DNA from 2 places in the Mesorhizobium sp. B2-1-8 genome. Region 2 is predicted to be linked to the other one. Evidence: riboswitches for the same ligand, from Rfam matches in the RefSeq annotation. Region 2 holds a riboswitch; the other holds the start of a gene.
What was found. A riboswitch is a leader RNA that binds a small molecule or an ion and turns the genes downstream of it on or off. The one in region 2 is predicted to bind thiamine pyrophosphate.

Region 1: it holds a riboswitch for thiamine pyrophosphate, as region 2 does, so the genes downstream of both, FJ970_RS14470 (YkoF family thiamine/hydroxymethylpyrimidine-binding protein) here and thiB (thiamine ABC transporter substrate binding subunit) in region 2, are expected to answer to the same signal.

What each region holds. Positions count from the first base shown of each region.
Region 1 covers NZ_CP083952.1:2,937,989-2,945,512, reverse strand. Annotated here, with positions in the region: gene FJ970_RS14495 (DUF3309 family protein) at 216-380, opposite strand; gene FJ970_RS14490 (methyltransferase family protein) at 762-1,442, opposite strand; gene FJ970_RS14485 (ABC transporter substrate-binding protein) at 1,645-2,661, opposite strand; gene FJ970_RS14480 (ABC transporter ATP-binding protein) at 2,654-3,421, opposite strand; gene FJ970_RS14475 (ABC transporter permease) at 3,418-4,221, opposite strand; gene FJ970_RS14470 (YkoF family thiamine/hydroxymethylpyrimidine-binding protein) at 4,265-4,873, opposite strand; TPP riboswitch at 4,864-4,977, opposite strand; gene FJ970_RS33795 (hypothetical protein) at 4,972-5,571, shown strand; gene msrA (peptide-methionine (S)-S-oxide reductase MsrA) at 5,759-6,277, opposite strand; gene FJ970_RS14455 (glycosyltransferase family 39 protein) at 6,454-7,524, opposite strand, start outside.
Region 2 covers NZ_CP083952.1:1,347,564-1,355,087, forward strand. Annotated here, with positions in the region: gene FJ970_RS06565 (ABC-F family ATP-binding cassette domain-containing protein) at 1-1,498, opposite strand, end outside; gene FJ970_RS06570 (thiamine diphosphokinase) at 1,500-2,144, opposite strand; TPP riboswitch at 2,232-2,346, shown strand; gene thiB (thiamine ABC transporter substrate binding subunit) at 2,390-3,388, shown strand; gene thiP (thiamine/thiamine pyrophosphate ABC transporter permease) at 3,512-5,131, shown strand; gene thiQ (thiamine ABC transporter ATP-binding protein) at 5,124-5,900, shown strand; gene FJ970_RS06590 (M48 family metalloprotease) at 6,138-7,524, shown strand, end outside.

The sequences.
Region 1 (7,524 bases), 1.6 Mb from region 2:
AAAGAAAGCCCGCTCCGGGGACACCGGGGCGGGCCTTGGAGGAGAATGAAGGGGTGGGACCCTCTCCTCTTGTTTCCACGGGGGGTGTGGACCGCAATCACCATACGCGAGTCCCGCGGAATGCCGGATCACAAGGCGGCTTGCTTGCATCACAATTCGGTGCCCGGCGACGTGAGCGTGGTCACGCGATTGCGATTGCCGCCGTGATCGAACTGCTAAATGCGTCCCAGAACCACAAGGATGATGACGATGAGCAACACAAGTCCGAGACCGCCACCACCATAATAACCGGTTCCATAGAACGGGCCGCCGCCGAGACCGCTGAAGCCGCCTAGCAGCGCGAGGATTAGAATAATGATAAGTATCGTTCCAAGACCCATAGCCTTCCCTGCTCCTGAATGCGCGCTCTCGCGCGGGTTCAACATCGCGCCATTTCGGATGTTGCAAAGGTATGAACGTTTTAGGGAGGTTGGCGTTCCGCCGGACCATCGCGGCTACGGAACGCTCGGGCCGCAACGCGGAAAGCCGCCTGGACGGCCGGCTTTCCAACCGGCCGGAGGCCAGGAGAGTGCGGTCAAAGCCCCACGGCTGGTTCCGCGGCCTGCTTCAGCCTCAGCGGCGTGAAATTTGCGGGAATCTCGCTATTGTCTGAATGCAATCCTGTCCGGATTCCCGTTGACGAACCTCAAACCGCGTCAGTGCGATCCGTTGGCCTATCCCAGAAAAATTGGATTGGCGGCAGTGCCTTGGCGATCTTGCTCTCAGAAGACCCGGTAGCACAACCTGTAGCGCACGCGTTCCATGTAGGCGCGATACTCCGGCACGGCGGCCAACAGCGCCTCCTCGCGCAAGATGCGGTAAAGCTGGAGATAGGTGATCACCGCATAGACCGCGAGATTGTGGAAGGAAAAGGCCGACAGGAGGTAGAGCACATGGCCGGCGAGGTAGCCGGCATAGATCGGATGCCGCACCAGCCGATAGGCACCGCCCGTCATCACACCGCGATTGGCGGGCAGGATCGCAAAAGAGCGCCCCAGCGATATCTTGCCCCATATAACGAACAACAGTGCGATGACCTGTAACGGCGCGGCAACATAAAGGGGGATGAGTGCAATGCCTGGCTGGAGGCTGATCAACGCAACGCCAAAACTGGCCGTCACCGAAACGATGACCGTAAGCGGATTCCAGTCACGCGTCACCGGACGCCGCGACAGAAGCAGCCAGGTGAAGGTGAGTATCTCGGAAATCGCCACCAGCGCGACATTGAGCCGAGTCGGATCCTCGACAAGCTGATAGACGCCGCGATAGACGAACAGCCCCGCGCACAGCAGCGCACAGGCGCGAAAGAAGCCTTCGCGCAGGTCGAGCAGAATCTCGTGCTTGCGCGCCGCGGACAAAAGCCTGTTGTCAGCCGCACGCGAAAGTGTGTCACTTTTTGACATGAGCAAGGCAAGCATCCCGATGATCCCTCGGGGCGACCTTTGCACGCAACCATTGCCGGGCCGTTAACTGGGAAGATCGGATCGGCATCAAACAGGATCGAAGGTGAAGGCCGTACCCGCGGTTTGTCGGGCTGCGACCTGGCCACATCCTCGCGTCCGGCGTCGGACGATACGACCTTTTTCGCGGTTTCCGCGTCGGTGCCTATCTGAGGTACCCGTTGCTGAAATATCCCGCGAAATCCGGACGTTGCGCGACAATCTTGCCATCGGCGTCGTGCAGGATGCCGGTGGCGAGGAGATAGGAGCCGATCGCTTCCATCTTGGCCGGATTCATGATGCCGATGGCACCGTCTTGTCCGCGCAGATAGTGCCCCTCGATCAGTGTCTTCAACGAGGCATGGATCAACGCCGGATTGGTCAGGGCGTCCTTGTTGGCCGCGATCAGCAGCCTGGCGGCTTCCTCTGGATGATCGACCGCGAACTGATAGCCGCGCCGCGTTGCCTGGATGAAGGACGACGCCAGTTCTGGGTTTGCCTTGAGATACGCTTCGCTCGAAGAGATGAGCGTGGTGTGCTCGTCGGGGACGCCATAGTCGGCGTAGACGAAGCTGCGCTGCTTGACGCCTTTGAGTTCGGCTTCGACGCCCTCCCAGGTCGATACTTCGAGCGTGAAGTCGACCGAACCGTTGGCCAGCGCCTCGTAGGCGGAAGTGCCGAGCGTCACCGTCTCGAAATCGCCCTTGCCGCCATCATGTCGGATGATGGTCGAAATCAGCGCGTTCTCCCAGGCACTGCCAAAGCCGCCATAGGTCAGGCCATCCAGATCCTTCGGGCTTTTGATCGCGCTGCGCGCCGCATTGAACACCAGCCGACCTGTTTCGGACTGCACGACGGCATAGACGGCCTTCAAGTCGGCGCCGGCGGTCTTCTGGGTGAACAGGCTAATGGTGCCGTTGATGCCGAAATCGGCGACGCGGTTGGCAACAAGCGTGCCGGCGCTGGTGTCGCTGTAAGGCACAATATCGACCTCCAGACCGGCCTCGCGATAAAACCCCTTGTCGCGCGCGACGAACAGCCCGATGTGGTTGGTGTTGACCGTCCAGTCGAGGGCGACGGTCACCTTCCGCGTCGCCGCGAAGGAGCGGCTCGATCCGGTGATCAGCGGTACGCTGCCGGCAAGTGTGAGCAGCAGAGCTTGCCTGCGCGTCAAGTCAGTCATGATCATGTCCTTTGGATGGCGGGAGGTTGAGCAAAATATCGAGGATCTCGGCCTCGAGTGCCCCGGCCTGCCGTGTGGCAGCGCTGGTTGGATCGCGCGGGCGCGGCAGTGGCACCTTGATCTCGCGCACGACACGGGCCGGCCGCGCGGACAGCACATAGATGCGGTCGGATAGGAACACGGCTTCGCGTACATCATGGGTGATCAGCAACGCCGTCCAGCGATGATGCCGCCACATCTGTTCGAGCCAGCGCTGCATGGCCGCGCGGGTCAGTGCATCGAGCGCGCCGAACGGCTCGTCGAGCAGCAACATGTCGCGTTCCTGCACCACGGTACGCAGCAGCGCCGCGCGCTGGCGCATGCCGCCCGAAAGCTGCGCCGGGAAATGCCGCTCGAAGCCGGCAAGCCCGAACTCGGCAAACAGCGGCGCGACCCGCGTCTGCGCCGCCTTGCGGCTGACGCCTTGCACCTCGAGCCCAAGCGTCGTGTTGTCGAGGATGCGCCGCCACGGCATCAGCGCGTCGCGCTGCGGCATGAAGGCGAAATGCCTGCCATGATCGTCGAGCGGCGCGCCGTCGAAGAACATCCCACCCTCGCCATGCTCGGCGCCGGTCAGAAGCTGGAACAGCGTCGACTTGCCGGCACCCGAGGGCCCAAGGATGGAGACGAATTCGCCGGCATCCACGCGCAGCGAAATGTCGGCGAGCACTTCGAGCCCGCCAAAGGCCTTGCGCATGTGCCGCAATTCGAGCCGGCTCATGCTTGCGGGCCTTTTCCAGCGGCTCGTTCCCAGGGCATGGCAAGACGCTGCAGCAGCACCGTCAGCCCGAACAGGACGAGGGTGAGCGCTGCGCTGACGCCAACGGCGGCGAGCACCAGGTCGGGACGGAAATTGTTCTTGGCGTTGAGCATGTAGATGCCCAGCCCCTTGGCCGCGCCCGCATATTCGGCGAAGATGGCGCCGACGACGGCGTAGGTGATGGAAATCCTGAGGCCAGCGAAGAAATAAGGCAGCGCCGAAGGCAACCGTGCCAGCATGAAGACCCGCCAGCGCCCTGCTCCCATGGCGCGCAGCATCTGCCCGATCTCGACCTCGGTAGCCTCGTAGCCCTGCACCAGGGCCACCAGCATCGGGAAGAAGGTGACCAGCGCCACCAGCATGATCTTGGGCATCAGCCCGAAACCGAACCACAGCACCACCAATGGCGCGATGGCGACCAGCGGCAAGGTCTGGCTGACGATGAACACGGGAAACAGCGCGCGCCGCAAAGGCTGGAAGAAGTCGACCAGCATCGATAGCGCGAAGGCGGTACTGAGCGAACAGGCAAAACCGATCAGCGTGGCGCGGATGGTGGGAACGGCGTTGTCGAGCAGCGCGTCACGATTGAGCACCGCCTGTTCGAAGACGCGCGAGGGCGGCGGCAGAACCGTCGGCTTGATGCCGGAATGGTTTGCGTAGAGTTCCCACGCCACGAACACCAGACCGATCGATATCACGGCCGGCGCTGCCTGGGCGAAGAAGCCCGCGAGGTGACGCGGGTTGAATGACGATGAAACCACGAGAGGATGACCTTGACGGCGCTCGCGCGTCGGCGCGAGCGGTTCAGACGGCAGTGGGACTGTTGGCCGAAACCGTGACGTCGAGGGTTACGTGACCTGCGCCTGGCCCGAAGCGGCAGAAGGCTTCGTCGAGCGCCGAGAAGATCGCTCCGGCATCGCCGCGCAACTTGGTGCAGAAATTCTTGGAGCGATCGTAGACGCCGGACTGCTTCAGGAAATCGATGCAGCCATAAATCTCGTCCATGTGGTCGTCCGTGCCCATCACATAGAGCGAGAACTGCGCCGCCGCTGGCTGGCCGGTGGCGGGCGCACCGCGCACGGCGGCAATGGCGGCTTGCTTGCGCGGGCCGAGTGGCCCGGCAGGTCCGCCGAACGTGTCGGAGCGGCAGATCGGATCGTCCGGCTCACCTGGGCAGCCACGCGAAATGGTGGCCGACAGCACGCAATGCTTGCCGCTGCCGGACGCAGCCACGAAGAGGTCGCGCAGCGCCGGGAACAACACCTCTGGGGGGCCGACCAGCAGGGTCGAGATATCGTCGGTCTCGATCCTGAGCCTGTCGCGATACGGATCGAGCGCGCCGAGCGCGCCCAGGATGACGCCGACAAAATCGTCGGCCATGGGATATAGGGAAACCTGTGCGCCTGAAAACATCGCCCGCCTCGCTCCGCTGGTATTACCCAGATCAGCTTCTAGGGTCTGTGGGCTTGCCGCCCCCGTCTCAGCCCCGACCGTACGGAGCACCCCTGTGGATGGCGGCGTTAAAGCACCATTCGATCGGTTGGGAAAGCTATTTTTTCAGCAAGCTGCGACAAAAGCATTGCGCCAGCGTGGCGGCAATCGGGTGCCCGCCGGCTCGGAAATCTGTCTGGAACCTTCGCGATGCCGAGAGGTTGTCCCACCAGTCGCCAGACGCAATCGCAGGAAAAGTGCGAAGCGGTTTTCCTGCCGGAATGCGTCAAAACAAAAAGATAGAGCGGTCAGTTGCTTCCGTGAAGCCTGTGAACCGCTCCGGCGACGAATTCACAGAATGGAGACAAGCCATGCTCACGAAAATCCTCGCGGCTTCGGCCTTCACCATTGCCCTTGCAACATCCGCCATGGCGCAAAGCAATAGCGCGGCCGGCGCGGATGGGTCGGGCGGCAGCGGCAAGTCGGTCACCGTAGACCCAAGTACCCCGGCTTCGCCCAATACAATCGATCCGGGCGCAACCAACAGCATAACCATCATGCCGGGAGACATGAATTCCAACGCGGATCAGAATTGCCCGACCAATCCGCAGGGCGCGCAGACGGATGCCAATGGCAACGCGACTGCGCCGACCGTGAACGACAAGACCTGCGGTAAGTAGTTTCGCGGCATGGAAAGCGCGGACGCAAGTTCCGCGCTTTCCATGCGCATTGGTTTTAGTATCCGTCACGACCGGCCGGCGGCTCGCGCCGATTCGAACTGTCAACCACCGGACGACGTTGACAGCCGCGATTGATATGGTCTTGCGGCAATCGGTGGGCGCTTATACCTGCCAACTGCCAAAAAACTCATGAAACTGCCTTTTCGCGGACCGGCAGCTTCCAGCCTGGCCTGACGAAATGGCAGGTGTAGCCATTGGGATATCTCTCCAGATAATCCTGGTGCTCCGGCTCGGCCTCCCAGAACGCTCCGGCCGGCGCGAGTTCGGTGACGACCTTGCCGGGCCACAGGCCGGAGGCATCGACATCGGCGATGGTGTCCTCCGCCACGCGCTTCTGCTCCTCGCTGGTGTAGTAGATGGCCGAGCGATAGCTCATGCCGACATCGTTGCCCTGGCGGTTGCGCGTCGTCGGATCGTGGATCTGGAAGAAGAATTCCAGAAGCTGGCGGAAGCTGATTTTCGCCGGATCGAACGTGATCTCGATGGCTTCGGCATGCGTGCCATGATTGCGATAGGTGGCATTAGGCACGTCGCCGCCGCTGTAGCCGACACGCGTGGCGAGGACGCCCGGGAAGCGCCGGATCAGATCCTGCATACCCCAGAAGCAGCCACCGGCAAGCACTGCACGTTCGCTCGAAGTCGCCATGTAAGGTCTCCTCAAAAGGCAATCCCGGGGAAACTGTAGCGGCTTTCAATCGGGAATTGCGCGACAACAAATTCGGATATTCCCGTAAATGGGCATTGTCGCCTGCTTCGTCCAGAGCGGCCATTCGGTTGCACCCGTGAAAGACGCCTCAAAGGGAATGGGTTGCATGACGCCGCTCAGATGCGCGGATGCCTGGTCCGGCTGCTGGCGGCAACCGGCAGATATCGCGTACCAGGCGGAATGGCGGCAAAACTGATCGCCACCGGCGGCGCCGCGCGCGACCAGTTGAAAAGAACGGTCTTGACCGGGATGTTGCCCAACCATGCCCGCAGCCATGACGGCACGCCGGGACCCCGCCAAACCATCAGCATGCCATGGTCGCGCAACCGCTGCCTCGAGATCCAGGGTGCGAACCGCATATCGAGGTCGGTGAAGATCGACGGCTTGTCATAGGCACTGAGGCCCGCCAGCATGGCGAGATTGGTGTCGCCACCGACGATGTCGAGCCGGCCAGGCGCCGCCGCGTGCCAGATTGCCTCTGCCTCGTCCGAGATCGGCTGCGCCGGCCAGCAGACGGCGTCCATGCGTCCGCGCACATTGCAGTTCGTCCAGCGGATGGCCGCATAGGCGCCCGACATGGTGACGATGCAGATGAACGCGCAGACCGCCAGCCTTCGCATCTCAAGGGCACTGAGCCGGTGGCCGAGGAAGGCGAGCACCACCACGCCGACAAGATTGTACATCGGCGCGCCCCAGGCTTCGCCGGCGCCGGTGAACAATGAGGCGACCATGATCAGCGTCGCCGGGCCAAGCCCCATCCACGTGAGATAGACCAGCGTAGCGCGCTCGACGGGCTCTTGCGGAGCAGGCGTGCGCCGCAGCAGCCCTGATATCGCCAGCACTAGGAGCAAGCCGCAGAACCCGGCCAGTTGGACACCGATATAGTAGAGGCGCGCACGGTGTTCGCTCACCCAAGCGTCGCGGTCGGCGAAATAGGTTAGCGGCAGGAAATCCATGCGGTAGAGTGCGACGGCCAGCGGCGCGGCGACCGCGAGAAAAACGGCCAGGCCAAGCCATGGCCAGGGTGTCGCCAGCCGGCTCCGCGCGCGCGGCTCGTAGAGCAGCCAGAGGCCGCCGAAGGCAAGCAGCAGGCCGGTGGAGAACTTGGCGTAGAGCCCGATGCCCGACACCAGTCCGAGCGCCAGCCACCAGCCTGGCCCACCGCCGCGGCCGGCGCGCCACAACAG
Region 2 (7,524 bases):
CGAGCCTGGTGCCGCCGCGCTGCGCCAGCATATCTGAATAGCCGCCGGCATATTCGACCCAGTGGCCGCCGCCATCCGGCGCAATGATGCTGGTCACCGTACGATCAAGGAAATCGCGGTCGTGGCTGACCAGGATGACGGTGCCGGCAAAACCGGCAACCAGTTCCTGCAGCAATTCCAGCGTCTCCATATCGAGATCGTTGGTCGGCTCATCGAGCACCAAAAGGTTCGCCGGCCGCGCCAGCACGCGCGCCAGGATCAGCCGCGCCCGCTCGCCGCCGGACAATTCGCGCACCGGCGTGCGGGCCTGTTCCGGCTTGAACAGAAAATCCTTCATGTAGGAGACGACATGGCGCTGCTCGCCATTGATGACGAGGTTTTCGCCGCGCCCGTCAGTCAGATACTGTGCCAATGTCTCCTGCGGATCGACTGCCTCGCGCTTCTGGTCGAGCGTGGCGATTTCCAGATTGGTGCCGAGCCGTACCGATCCGGCATCAGGCGCCAACTCGCCGGTCAGCATCTTCAGAAGCGTCGTCTTGCCGGCGCCGTTCGGCCCGACAAGGCCGACGCGGTCGCCGCGCTGGATACGGGTCGAGAATCCCTTGACGACGGTGAGGTCGCCAAAGCCCTTCTCGATGTTCTTGGCTTCGATCACCAGCTTGCCGGATTCGGCGGCGTCGCTTGCCACCAAGGTCGCGGAGCCCTCGGCACCGCGATGGCCGCGAAAGCGCTGGCGCATGGTCTGCAGCTCGCCGAGGCGTCGCATGTTCCGCTTGCGCCGCGCCGTCACGCCATAGCGCAACCAATGCTCCTCGCGCACGATCTGGCGGCCGAGCTTGTGCTGTTCGCGCTCTTCCTCTTCCAGAACCAGGTCGCGCCATTCCTCGAAATGGCCAAAGCCCTTGTCCAGCCTGCGGGTCTGGCCACGGTCGAGCCAGACAGTGGCGCGCGACACGCGTTCGAGGAAGCGGCGGTCGTGCGAGATCACGATGAGCGCCGAGGAAGTCCGGACGAGCTCTTCTTCCAGCCATTCGATGACAGACAAATCGAGATGGTTGGTCGGTTCATCAAGAAGCAGAATGTCGGGCTCGGGCGCCATGACACGAGCAAGCGCGGCGCGCCTGGCCTCGCCGCCGGACAGGTCGCCCGGCCGCTCCTCGCCCGACAGGCCGAGATGCTCCATCAGATAGCTGGCGCGATAGGGATCGTCGGCCGGCCCTAGTCCGGCCTCGACATAGGCGCGCACATTGGCGAAGCCGTCCATGTCGGGCATTTGCGGCAGATAGCGTACTGTCGCAGAAGGCTGGCGGAACACCTCGCCATCCTGCGGTTCGATCAGGCCGGCGGCGATCTTGAGCAACGTCGACTTGCCGGACCCGTTGCGGCCGACCAGCGCGATCTTGTCGCCGGCCGAAGCGGTCAAGGCGGCGCCGTCGAGCAGCGGCGTGCCGCCGAAGGTCAGTCTTATCCCGTCGAGATTGAGAAGAGGCGGGGCCATGTCAGCTTTCGGGCAATGGATAGGGATGGGCGAGCAGCAGTGCGCGGCCATGGCTGAGCGCGATGTCGAGGCGGCCCTTGACCTCGTTGGAAATGGTCAGCGACGAACCGAAAGCCACCTCGACCTTGTCGAGCGGCCATTTGGCGCCGGTTACGGTCAGGCCGGAGAGTTCGGAAAAGCCGAGTATCGAAAACAGCGTGCCGTCGGCATAATCGAAGCCGGCCCTGCCGAGCAGCAAGGGGACAGCTTCCTGGGCGCCGCTGGTCAGAAGCACAGCTGTTCCGGCCTCGGCCAGCCGCAGGCCAAGCGCCAGATGCAGGAAGGCGTGATCGGCGCGCTTGCCGCCGAAGGCGCCCGCCAGCACAAGACGAGTCGCCCCGCGCTCGAGCGCTGCCGCGATCGCCAGTTCGCCGTCGGTCTTGTCCTTTTCCGCCGGGAAGGTTTGCCGGGGCACGGCGGCGAGACCTTCCGGCAGATCGGCCGGCACGGAATCGAAATCGCCGACCCACAGTTCCGGGACAAGGCCCAGCATCCGCGCATGGCCGATGCCGGCGTCGGCGGCGATGACGCGCGAGCCTTTGACCTGGCGGTCGAGCCGGGGCGTGCGGATGAGATCGCCGCCAAGCAGGATGGTGAATGTGCTCATATCCTGTCGCCCTTACCAGCCCGGCACGGGAAACGGAAGGCGGCAAACTCCCACTTGCGTGTCCCATCGGCCGGGCCTATGTGTCGAAACGCTCTAACGGGGTGCCGGACGCGACTTTCGCGGGCCGGCTGAGAGGTAGTCTCGCCAACCCGCTGAACCTGATCCGGTTTGTACCGGCGGAGGGATTAGACGTTTCGGACAATCCGACGCCTCAATTCCTTTCAACGCAAACGAAGGAGGCGCCGATGCGCACGCTTTTAAATTCTCTCGTCGCAGCCGTGGTAGTGACCCTGTCCGGGCCGGCTTTGGCCAAGGACAAGCTTACCGTTTATACCTATGAGAGCTTCACCGCCGACTGGGGTCCAGGCCCGGTGGTAAAGAAGGAATTCGAGGCCGAATGTGGCTGCGATGTCGAATTCGTCTCGGTCGCCGACGGCGTGGCGCTGCTCAACCGTGTCAAGCTCGAAGGCGCAGCGACCAAGGCCGACATCGTGCTTGGCCTCGACACCAATCTCACCGCCGATGCCAAGGCGTCGGGCCTGTTCGCGCCTCATGGCACGGTGAGCGATGTCAATGTGCCGGGCGGCTGGAGCGACGATACTTTCGTCCCCTTCGACTACGGCTATTTCGCCGTCGTCTATGATACCGAGAAGCTCAAGACGCCGCCGAAAAGCCTGAAGGACCTGGTCGAGGGCAGTGCCAATGACAAGATCGTCATCGAGGACCCGCGCACTTCGACGCCGGGCCTCGGCCTGCTGTTGTGGGTGAAGTCGGTCTATGGCGACAAGGCACCGGAAGCCTGGGCCAAGCTCAAGGCCAAGGTGCTGACCGTGACGCCGGGCTGGAGCGAGGCCTACGGCCTGTTTACCAAGGGCGAGGCGCCGATGGTGCTGTCCTACACCACCTCGCCGGCCTACCACATGGTCGCCGAAAACACCGAGCGCTACCAGGCGGCATCCTTCGAAGAGGGCGAGTACCTGCAGATCGAGGTTGCCGGCATCACCACCACGGGGGCCAAGAACCCGTTGGCGGCCAAGTTCATGGCTTTCATGACCGGGCCGAAATTCCAGGACGCCATCCCGGAGACCAATTGGATGTTCCCGGCCGGCAAGACCGACAAGCCGCTCAACCCCGCCTTCGACAAACTGGTCAAGCCGACCAAGACCTTGCTGTTCAGCCCCGAGGAGGTCGCCGCCAACCGCAAGGCCTGGGTGGACGAATGGCTGGCGGTGATGAGCAAGTAGGTTTTGTGGGCTAATCTCGTGAGATGACCGCTCTACGGCGCCCCCCTCTGTCCTGCCGGACATCTCCCCCACGAGGGGGGCGCCAAGGAACACAATGTTTCCCAAGTCGATCGTTGGTTCTCAGTGCAACGCGCATCTGATCCCCGCATCACCGCCGGCATCACCGCGCTCGCGGCAACCACACTGCTGGTCGGCGGCGCTTTTGCCGGCCTTATCATCGAAGGCGCCCACGATTTTTCCGGCGCCTGGGCCGCCTTCGATCCTTACCTCTTCCGTGTCGTGCGCTTCACGCTCTGGCAGGCGGCCCTGTCGACGCTGCTCTCGGTCGGGCCCGCCCTGTTCGTGGCGCGGGCGCTGTCGCGGCATCCACGTTTCCCCGGCCGCGCCTTCATCCTGCGGCTCTTCGCCGTGCCGCTGGCTCTGCCGGCGGTCGTCGCGGCGCTCGGCATCCTGGCGCTCTACGGCCGCGCCGGCTATTTCGCCGGTCTGTTCAACTGGGTTGGCGGCCGGGACTGGCCGGGCATCTATGGCCTGTCCGGCATTCTCGTTGCCCATGTCTTCTTCAACCTGCCGCTGGCCACCCGCCTGCTCCTCGAGGCGCTGCAGACCATTCCCTCAGACCAGTGGCGGCTGGCGAGCCAGCTCGGGATGGGAGCGCGGCCGGCATTTCGGCTGATCGAATGGCCGACGCTGCGCGCCGCCTTGCCCGGCGTCGCCGGACTTGTCTTCATGCTCTGCATCACATCCTTCACCATCGTGCTGACGCTTGGCGGCGGGCCGGCCGCGACGACGCTGGAGGTCGGCATCTATCAGGCATTGCGCTTCGATTTCGATCCCGCGCGGGCTGTCGCGCTGACATTGCTGCAGATCGGCTTGACCTTCATCGTGGTGCTGGCGCTGACCCGGCTCGGCGCCAATGTCGTCGGCGACACCAACCTGCCGGTCGCGCCGCGCCGCTATCTCTCGGTCAACAGGACCGAGGCCTCGCTGAACGCTATCCTCATCGTGTTGGCTTCGCTCTTCGTTGCCGGGCCGATGGCGGCGACCGTGGCGGCCGGATTGGGCGCCGATCTCGGCCGGCTGGCCGGCGAGGCCACTGTCCGGCAGGCGACACTGACCAGTGCCGTGCTCGCTTTCCTGTCGGCGCTGCTTTCGGTGATGCTTTCGCTGGCCCTGACCATGGCGCGCCGGGCGCTGGCGCTGAACCGCCGCTCCGGCCCAAGGACACTGCTCGAACATGCCACCGATACCGGCGCCGGCTTTGTGCTGGTCGTGCCGCCGATCGTCATCGGCGCCGGCTGGTTCCTGTTGCTGCGCCATGTCGGCGATGTCTTTGCCATCGCCCCGCTCATGGTCGTCACCGTCAACGCCGTCATGGCGATGCCTTTCGCGTTGCGCGCCATCCGTCCCGCCTATGACGCGGCAAGCGAGCGTCACGAACGGCTCTGCGCGCAGCTCGGCATTTCCGGCTGGGCAAGACTGCGGCTGGTCGACTGGCCGTCGCTGCGGCGGCCGCTCGCCACCGCCTTTGCGTTCGCCATGGCGCTGTCGCTTGGCGATCTCGGCGTCATCGCCCTGTTCGGCAGTGATTCCGTGCAGACCTTGCCCTACCTTCTCCTGGCTCGCATGGGCAGCTACCGCACGCAGGACGCCGCCGGCCTGGCACTGCTACTCGGCCTTGTCTGCCTGGCACTGGTGCTGGCAGCGGACCGGCTGGGAAAGGGGATGGCCCGCGATGTTTGACAGGGCTGCTGACGGCAAGGGGGTTACGGTGCGGCTGGACAAGGTCTCGTTCAGTTATGGCGAGGCATTGTTCGCCTTCGATGTCGAGTTCACGGCTGCGCAAATCACCGCCATCATGGGGCCGAGCGGTTCGGGAAAGTCGACGCTGCTCAGTCTGGTGGCCGGGTTCGAGACGCCGAGATCCGGGCGCCTGCTGATCGGCGGGGCCGATGTCGGCGGCGAGCCGCCGGCCGTGCGGCCGGTGTCGATGGTGTTCCAGGAGAACAATCTTTTCGCGCATCTTTCCGTCGAGCAGAATGTCGGGCTCGGCCGTTCGCCATCGTTGCGACTGACCGATGCCGACCACGCCGATATCGCGGAGGCGCTTGGGCGCACCGGCCTTGCCGGCAAGGAGAAGCGGCTGCCGCGTGAACTTTCGGGCGGTGAGCGCCAGCGCGTCGCCCTGGCTCGCGTGCTGGTGCGTGACCGCCCGGTGCTGCTGCTCGACGAACCCTTCGCCTCGCTCGGACCCGCGTTGCGCGACGACATGCTCGACCTGGTTGCCAGCCTCCATGCCGAGCGTGGCATGACGGTGCTGTTCGTCACGCACCAGCCGCAGGATGCCCGCCGGATCGGCCAGAAGGTGGTGTTTCTGGACAATGGCGCCGTCGCCGCCACAGGCACCTCCGACGATTTCTTTGCAGGGGCTGGTCCGGAGGCGTTCAGGCGCTACATCGGTGCGGCTGCCGGGGATGCCTTATCACGAGATATTGCCCGGAAGCGGACATAATTTACGCTCAAACCGGCCCGAGGCGATGTGGCGCTTGCTTGCCATGACTGGAGTAGTGTGGCTAGGTCCGCTCGATACCGGTCCGGCACAGGCCGTGATTTGCCTACAGCATCTGCTGCCCGCCCCGAGCGCGCGACCGACGCTGTAGCAGTTTGTTTTGCGCATGACACGGTCCGTTGGCCATGCGTAAGGACCTGAAAGGAAGCCATTCTGGCGATCGGCGCTGACAGGCTACGAATGAATCCGCTGGCGCGCTTTCTCGCGCTCGCCGGCTTTGCCGTGGCGCTGGCAAGCTGCCAGATGTTTACGCCTCCGGAAGTCCAGGAATCCGGCTTCCAGCCATCCGACAAGCCGATCACGGTGGACAATGTCGCCGCCAACAACAAGCTTGCCGAACTCGCCAAGGCGCAGCATCCGCGTATCCTGGCGACCTATGGTGGCGAGTATTCCGATCCCAAGCTCGAGCGCATGGTCGCCAAGGTGGTCGGCAATCTGACCGTGGTGTCGGCTAACCCGACCCAGACCTATCGCATCACCATCCTCAATTCGCCCAACGTCAACGCTTTCGCGCTGCCGGGCGGCTATCTCTACATCACGCGCGGCCTGTTGGCGCTGGCCAATGATTCGTCCGAGCTCGCCGCCGTCATCGCGCATGAAATGGGACACGTCACCGCCAATCACGGCCTGCAACGCCAGCAGCTGGAGGCCGAGGAAGGCCTTGCGACCAAGGTCGTTTCCGATGTGCTCGGCGACAGCCCGACCGCCAAGGCAGCACTGATCCGCGGCAAGCTCAGGCTGGCGCAGTTCTCGCGCAACCAGGAACTGGAGGCTGACGCCATTGGCATCAAGTCGATCGGCGAAGCCGGCTACGATCCCTATGCCGCCGGCCGCTTCCTGCAGTCGATGTCGGCCTACACCGATTTCCGTTCGATCAGCGGTGCCACGGACGCCAGCCTCGACTTCCTGGCCACGCATCCCAGCACGCCGCAACGCATCGATCTGGCACAGCGCCACGCCCGCCAATTCGGCGCGCCCGGTTTCGGCACGCGCGATCGCGATTCCTTCCTCGCCGGCATAGACGGCCTGCTTTATGGCGACACGCCGGAAGAGGGCTATGTGCGCGGCGAAACCTTCCTGCATCCGGGTCTCGGCGTGTCGTTCACGGTGCCGGACGGTTTCATCATCGACAATTCGGCGGCAGCGGTGACGGCAACGGGTCCGGGCGACATAGCGATCCGCTTCGACGGCGTTTCGATCGACAAGAACCGCGCCTTGACCGACTATATCAGAAGCGGCTGGGTGGCCGGCCTCGACGACAGCACCGTCAAGCAGGAAACCATCAACGGCAATGAGGCCGCGACCGCGCATGCCGGCGCCGAAGGCTGGCAGTTCGACATCGCGGTGATCCGTGCCGGCGGCCAGGTCTACCGACTGCTGACCGCGGCCCCCTCGGCCAGCGCGTCGCTGGAAACGGTGGCGCGCTCGGTCAGTGGCTCTTTTCACATCCTCAGCCCCGCCGAAAAAGCGGCCCTGAAGCCACTGCATATCCGTGTGCTTACGGTGCAGCCAGGACAGACCATGGGTTCGCTTGCCGCGCAGATGGTGGGCGTCGACCGCAAGCTCG